DNA from 3 places in the Streptomyces sp. NPDC031365 genome. Region 3 is predicted to be linked to each of the others. Evidence: riboswitches for the same ligand, from Rfam matches in the RefSeq annotation. Region 3 holds a riboswitch; each other region holds the start of a gene.
The links. Region 3 has a riboswitch for cobalamin ahead of ACZ5C2_RS20945 (CbtB-domain containing protein). Riboswitches for the same ligand answer to the same signal wherever they lie in the genome.
Positions count from the first base shown of each region.

Region 1 (2,249 bases), on a different contig from region 3:
TCGGACATCGGGGTGGTGAACGCGAACAGCAGCACCCCGAGCGACGCCGCCGACGTCCGCAGCAGCAACTCCCCGGCGCGCGACGGCCCGTCGTCGGCCAGCGACACGAACCCCTCAGGTCCGCCGACCTGCACCAGCAGCGTCGCGGCGCCCGTCACGCAGAAACCCAACGGCACCTTGTACGCCCGCCACAGCCCCCGGCCCGGCACCCCGGCCGGGCCGAGCAGCAGCACCAGCGCCGTCACCAGCACCAGCGCCGCGCCCGGCCAGGCCGGCAGCGAGATCGCGAGCACGGTCAGGCCGAGCCCGAGCACGGCTTTGTCCACGGGATGGCGGCGGCGCCAGCGACTGCCGTGCGCCGCCGCGTCGATGGGCAGCACGGGAGGTCAGTCCCCGTCCGCTGCCGGGCCCTTGGCGGGTTCCCCGGCATCGGCCGAGGCCGCCGCGCGGGCCCGTTCCTCGCCCTGCCGCCTGCCCCGGCGCAGGCCGAAGTAGTAGGCGAGGACGCCCGCGCCGATCGCCGCCTGGAGGGAGAACAGCCCCGACTCGATCTCCCCGGACGGCGGTTCGTACAGCGGCGAGAACCAGGGCTCGTAGTCCGGCTCGTTCTCGACGATCGCCGTCTCCGCCTCGCCGTCGGCGCCGGTGAACGGCTCCTCCTTGTGGTCGCCCAGACCGAGCGCCAGCGGCAGCACCGCCAGCGCAGCCACCGCGAGCAGCAGCAGATTGATCTTCGTGTTGCGCTTCACCGGGCCACCGCCGCACGCTTCGCGGGCCTCGCCAGCAGCACCCCGAGCCGGGTCAGCTCCCCCTTGCTGGACTGCACCAGCAGCCGCATCACCAGCACCGTCAGCAGGCCCTCGCTCACCGCGAGCGGGATCTGCGTGACGGCGAAGATGGCGCCGAACTTGCCGAGCGCGCCCAGGAACCCGCTGCCCGGGTCGGGGAACGCCAGCGCCAGCTGGACGCTGGTGACGCAGTACGTGGACAGGTCGGCGACGAACGCGCCGCCGAAGACGGCGCCCATCAGCGGCACGTCGTACCGGCGCAGCAGCCGGTAGACCCCGTATCCGGCCCAGGGGCCGACGATCGCCATGGAGAAGACGTTGGCGCCGAGCGTGGTCAGCCCGCCGTGCGCCAGCAGCAGCGCCTGGAACAGCAGCGTGATGGTGCCGAGGACCGCCATCAGCGGACGCGGCACCCCAGGCGATCGCGTGCGCCGGAGGCAGGAAACCCTCGGCTATGTGCATGGCTCAGCAGACCCTCTCCAGCACCTCGTGGATGGTTGACGCGCCTTGGCCGGTCTCCTGGCTGACGGGTACCACCGCCCGTGCCCCGCCTTCCCGGGTCCCGAAGGACCCAGTGGCTGCCCGTAAGGGCTGGAGCCGGACTTCCCGATCAAGTGGCGAGGGCCGCACCGGCATCACACCGGATTTCCCGTTCACCAAGGCGTGGTGACAGTAATCGGCCCCCGGGGGTGGTGACAAGCGGGCATCAGGGGCGCGAATCCGGGCGCACACCCGCACACCGGTGCACTCGGACACCCCGGAGGTGCCATGTCTCACACTCGACGGCCCTGGAGGAGTTCCGGTGGACCGCGGAGGGGGCCCCGGTCAGCGCCAGGCTGACCGGGGCCCCTCGTCGGTACTGTGGACGGGACTCTCAGACGTACGGCATGAAGGTGGCCACGAACAGGTTCTCGTCGCCGTCTTCCGCCGCGCTCTCGAACTCCTCACAGACCTCGGGTCGAGCGAGGCAGGGGAAGTCCTCGTAGCTCTGCACCGTCACCCCGTATTCGGGATGTTCCGCCGGAGTGTCCCCGGACAAGAGCAGCGGACCGACTCCGCCCGCTCGCGTGCTCCAGCCCGCCGACCGGAGGGACTTGGCGATGTCCTCGGCGGGATCGCCGTCCGCGGACACCGGGGAGACGGCAAGGAGGGCGAGCGATTCCTCCCAGTCGTTCCCCGGGTTCGAGGAGTGCCCTTCGGCCAGGATGCGCACATTCCCGGAAGCGGCGGACTCGACCACGTCGTCCGGCACACCGGGCAGCTGCATCCACTCACGGATGAGAATCCACCCGGCCGCCAACACGACGACGGCCACGGCCGCTCCCGTCAGGCGAAGCGTTCTTGTCCATTGCAGGATCATCCACAGTTCCTCACGACGTTGGAGCAAAAGCCGCCCGGATCCCCGTACTGAGTGGCCGGCAGCGACGACAGCCCGAACAGGTCGGACATGGACTGCCCGGT
Region 1 covers NZ_JBVIIM010000015.1:4,597-6,845, forward strand. Annotated here, with positions in the region: gene cbiQ (cobalt ECF transporter T component CbiQ) at 1-380, opposite strand, end outside; gene ACZ5C2_RS21965 (energy-coupling factor ABC transporter substrate-binding protein) at 387-749, opposite strand; partial or broken gene ACZ5C2_RS21970 (energy-coupling factor ABC transporter permease) at 746-1,250, opposite strand; cobalamin riboswitch at 1,281-1,464, opposite strand; gene ACZ5C2_RS21975 (hypothetical protein) at 1,663-2,148, opposite strand; gene ACZ5C2_RS21980 (golvesin C-terminal-like domain-containing protein) at 2,145-2,249, opposite strand, start outside.
Region 1: it holds a riboswitch for cobalamin, as region 3 does, so the genes downstream of both, ACZ5C2_RS21970 (energy-coupling factor ABC transporter permease) here and ACZ5C2_RS20945 (CbtB-domain containing protein) in region 3, are expected to answer to the same signal.

Region 2 (2,249 bases), on a different contig from region 3:
TCACGACGCTCCGCGCGAGGACGCCGGCCCCGAGGGCGAGCCAGCCGACGCGCCGTGAGAGCCGTACCGCCCGGTCGATGTCGGACACGGCCACGGCCCGGCCGCCGCCGCCCAGGACGGGCCGCTGCTCGACCCGTCCGCCGTAGGAGAGGGTCCCGCCGAGCCGCACGCCGAGGGCGCCCGCGAAGGAGGCTTCGACGGGCCCGGCGTTGGGGCTCGGATGCTTGCGTGCGTCGGCCCGCCACGCCCGCAGGGCACCACGCGGGTCCGGGCCGCCGAGCGCGGCGAGTACGGCGGTCAGCCGCGCCCCCGGCCAGCCGACGACGTCGTCGAGACGGGCGGAGGCCCAGCCGTAGCGGAGGTGGCGGGGCGACTTGTGGCCGACCATCGCGTCCAGGGTGTTGACGGCCCGGAAGCCGAGCAGGCCCGGCACTCCGGCGACGGCACCCCACACCAGCGCGCCGACGACGGCGTCGGAGGTGTTCTCGGCGACGGACTCGACCACCGCGCGGGCGATCTGGTCGGCGTCCAGCGCCTGCGGATCCCGGCCGCACAGGTGCGGCAGGCGGGCCCGTGCCGCCTCGACGTCCCCGGCCTCCAGTGCCCGTCCGATGGTGCGGGCCTCACGGGCCAGCGAGGTCCCGCCGACGACGGCCCAGGTGGCGACACCGGTCAGGGCGGCGGAGGCGGCGGGGGAGGAGCGTACGCAGCGGGTGGCGAGGCTTCCCAGCGCGACGGCCGAGCCGACACACACGGCGGTGTGCACGGCGCCCCGGCCCCGGTCGTCCCGCCACAGCACTCGTTCCACGGCAGCCGCGGCCCGCCCGAAGGCGGCGACCGGGTGCCCGCGGCGGGGATCGCCGAGCAGCAGGTCGCCGAGGAGGCCGGCAGCGGCGCCGTACGCGAACACGCGATCGGCACCCATGGGTTCAGCCGGTGACGGATCCGGAGGGAGCGGCCCCGAAGCGGGGTGGAGTGTCGCTGATCGACCTCGACAGGCTGCCGCGCATGGCGATATGTCCTCACTCAGGGTGTCCACGCCCTGGTTCGACGAGACCGGCGGCGAGAGTTCCTGGCTCCCGGGGGTGTTCCACCCCCGGTGACAGTGGCGGGACCGCGCCGGAATCGCACCGGCTTCCTCTCCTGCCGCCGTATTGGCTCAGGCAGTCCACCACGCCTCCGGAAGGGCCGTCAACTTGCCGTTGACCAGCGAGGCTGAAGTGTGCTGAGGCCCACAGAGGGGCTCCGGTGGGTGAACCGCGGCGGGGCGTGCATACGGCGACGGGCGGTGCGGGGGCCGAGGCTCCCGCACCGCCCGTCGGACGGAGACGATCCGCGGTCAGGTCATGACCGGGGAAAGGTCAGGCCATGATCAGGTAGATCCCGTACGCCACCGCCGCCGCGCACGCCGCGAAGCAGGCGTAGGCGCCGGTGACCGCCAGGGCCGCGGACTGGCCCTGCGTGGCGGCCCGCTCACGGCGGGACAGGCCACTGATGCCGAGGGTGAACAGGCCCACCAGGGCCACGGTGACCACGAGGCTGATGCCGAAGACGGAACCGAGGGCCGCCCAGTCGATCTTCATGGTGCTCTTCTTCCTTCGTACCGGGTCGCGGTCAGGCGGGGGTCTTGGCCGACGGTGCCGGGCTGGTGAGGGCCGGGATCGTGGCCGCGAGTTCCTCGGTCACGGTGCCCGCGGGAGGCGGGTTCACCGCGGCCATCGCCTGGGTCACCACGCCGGACGGCTCCTCGTCCGGCACCTCGTGGTCGTTGACGTTGGTGTGGTCGATGACCTCACGCCGGGAGATCTTCCAGATCGCCGCGCTGGAGGCGACCAGGAAGACGGCCACGACGGCGGTGCCCCCGGAGCCGAAGCCGCAGACCCACTCGGCGAGGGCCGCCACGAGGGCCGCCGCCGGCAGCGTCAGACCCCAGGCGACGAACATGCGGGTGGCGGTCGACCAACGGACGACACCGCCCTTGCGGCCCAGGCCGGCGCCCATCACGGAACCGGAAACGGAATGCGTGGTGGAGAGGGAGAAACCGAGGTGCGAGGAGGCCAGGATGACCGTCGCGGCACTGGTCTGGGCGGCGAAGCCCTGCTGCGGCTGGAGGTCGGTCAGGCCCTTGCCCATGGTGCGGATGATGCGCCAGCCGCCGAGGTAGGTGCCGAGCGCGATGGCGATGCCCGCGGAGAGGATGACCCACATGGGCGGGTCGGAGTCGGGGGCGACGGCGCCGCCGGCCACCA
Region 2 covers NZ_JBVIIM010000011.1:60,206-62,454, reverse strand. Annotated here, with positions in the region: gene ACZ5C2_RS18245 (cobalamin biosynthesis protein) at 1-925, opposite strand, end outside; cobalamin riboswitch at 1,045-1,166, opposite strand; gene ACZ5C2_RS18240 (hypothetical protein) at 1,362-1,583, opposite strand; gene ACZ5C2_RS18235 (inorganic phosphate transporter) at 1,615-2,249, opposite strand, start outside.
Region 2: it holds a riboswitch for cobalamin, as region 3 does, so the genes downstream of both, ACZ5C2_RS18245 (cobalamin biosynthesis protein) here and ACZ5C2_RS20945 (CbtB-domain containing protein) in region 3, are expected to answer to the same signal.

Region 3 (2,249 bases):
CACGGCCAGCCCACCCCAGAGCAGACCCATGGACGCGGCCGAGAGCACCCGGAAGTCCCACACCAGCGTGGCGGGGGCGGTCACCGCGTCAGGGTTGTCCGGCAGCGCGAACAGCGACGCCAGCGCGGCCAGCATGATGGCCGTCACGGCCAGCTGACGCTGCGGTGCGGAACGGCCGCGCTCCGCCAGCCACCCCTGGAGACGCCAGGCCAGGGCGACGGCGATCACGCCGATCCCTATGGCCGCGAGCCATGCGTTGACGCGGGTGTCGATCGTTCCCGGATCGCCCACGCCTGGCGGGTTGGCGGGATAGCGGAGGAAGGGCAGCAGCCAGACCCCAGTGAAGCCGGCGCCCGCCAGCATCAACGACCGCCGCCAGGGCTCAGCGTCCGGATCCCGGCGGTGCAGGATCGCGTACACGACGGCGAAGAGGGTCCCAATCGCCGCTCCGGTGAGGACGGCGGCCACCAGCAGACCCGCGTGCTGAGTGGAACGGGAGAAGACCTCCGCCGCGGCCGAACCGCCGCTCGCCTCCTCGCGGGCCGCCTCCAGCCGTACCGCCTTGTCCAACAGCGGCTCGGCCAGCAGCCACGAGAATCCTCCGCTGACCACGCCGGCGGCTCCGCCTGCGAGGGCACCGCGCCCGAGCAGGGACAGAAGTGACGTCACGAACGCTCCCTCAGTGGCAAGGGCCGGCGAGGAGGTGCCGACCGTCGTGGGCGAACTCGTGGACGTAGTTGGCGGATGTCGCGACCTTGCCCAGCACCGGCGACAGCAGCGCGCCCTGGTCGAGGAAGACCGCGTCCAGCGCGACCAGGGCGACGATCACTGCCGCGGCAGCGATCAGCCCGTCTCGCAGCGGATGGACGACCAGGCCAGCGGCCGGTCGTACCTGTGGAGCCGCCGAAGCACTCATGGAACCTCCTCGCGGGGTGCACACGCCCCGCCGTTCAGGAGGACGACGGGTCAGTGTCTGACTCCCGGGGCAGCCCCGGTCACAGTGGCGGGACCGTCCCGGACTCTCACCGGGTTCCTGCTCACCGTCGCCTCGATGTGAAGTTGTCGTCGCAGGTCGCGACGCGCCTACTAAGTAAATTAGCTATTCGGGCCCGTTTCAAACAGATCGCGTGAGCGGCATCACAGGTACCGGAATACCCCTAGGGGGTATAGTGTTGTTATCGGCCGGGAGGGTCAGGGAAGCGGCGTCCCTCCCGGAAATGACCCACGCATCCAGACCCGAGGAAGAAGCCATGACCACCGAGACGAACACCAGCTCCTGCTGTGGCTCCTGCGGCTCCGGCACCACGGTCGACGTCCAGGGCGTCGGCGTCACCGCCGTCTACAAGGTGTCCGGCATGACCTGCGGCCACTGCGAAGGCGCGATCTCGAAGGAGATCTCCGCGCTGGACGGCGTCACCGCGGTCCAGGCCGTCGCCAAGACCGGCGAGGTCACCGTCACCTCCGCCGCCCCGCTCGACGAGGCGGCCATCCGCGCCGCCGTCGACGAGGCGGGCTACGAGCTCGTCGGCCGCGCCTGACAGCTCAGTCGGGGGCCCACGGGCCTCGGACACGCGAATTCCTCCCCGCGCCGGGACGTATCGCTCCGCTGATACGGACGCTGTACGTCCCGGCCTCCCCCTGGAGATACGCACATGACCAGCACGGCTCCCGAGAAGGCAGTCCCCGACACGGCACCCACGCCCCCCTCCGCGGTCGAGCTCTCGATCGGCGGCATGACGTGCGCGTCGTGCGCGGCCCGTATCGAGAAGAAGCTCAACCGCATGGACGGCGTCACAGCGACCGTCAACTACGCCACCGAGAAGGCAAGGGTCTCCTACACGGACGGCATCGAGGTCGCCGACCTCATCGCAACCGTCGAGAAGACCGGCTACACCGCCGAGGAGCCGCCTCCGCCCGCGTCCGCCACCGCCGACGGGGGCGATGGTGAGGCCGCTCCGGCGGCGGACGGCGAGCTCCTGTCACTGCGGCAGCGGCTGTACGTGTCGCTGGTGCTCACCGTGCCCGTGGTCCTGATGGCGATGGTCCCGGCCCTGCAGTTCGACAACTGGCAGTGGCTCTCGCTGACGCTGGCCGCGCCGGTCGTCGTGTGGGGCGCGTTCCCCTTCCACAAGGCCGCCTGGACCAACGCCCGGCATGGCGCCGCGACCATGGACACCCTGGTGTCCATCGGTACGCTCGCCGCGCTCGGCTGGTCGGTGTGGGCGCTGTTCTGGGGTCACGCCGGGATG
Region 3 covers NZ_JBVIIM010000014.1:14,701-16,949, forward strand. Annotated here, with positions in the region: gene ACZ5C2_RS20940 (CbtA family protein) at 1-669, opposite strand, end outside; gene ACZ5C2_RS20945 (CbtB-domain containing protein) at 680-916, opposite strand; cobalamin riboswitch at 948-1,102, opposite strand; gene ACZ5C2_RS20950 (heavy-metal-associated domain-containing protein) at 1,251-1,538, shown strand; gene ACZ5C2_RS20955 (heavy metal translocating P-type ATPase) at 1,653-2,249, shown strand, end outside.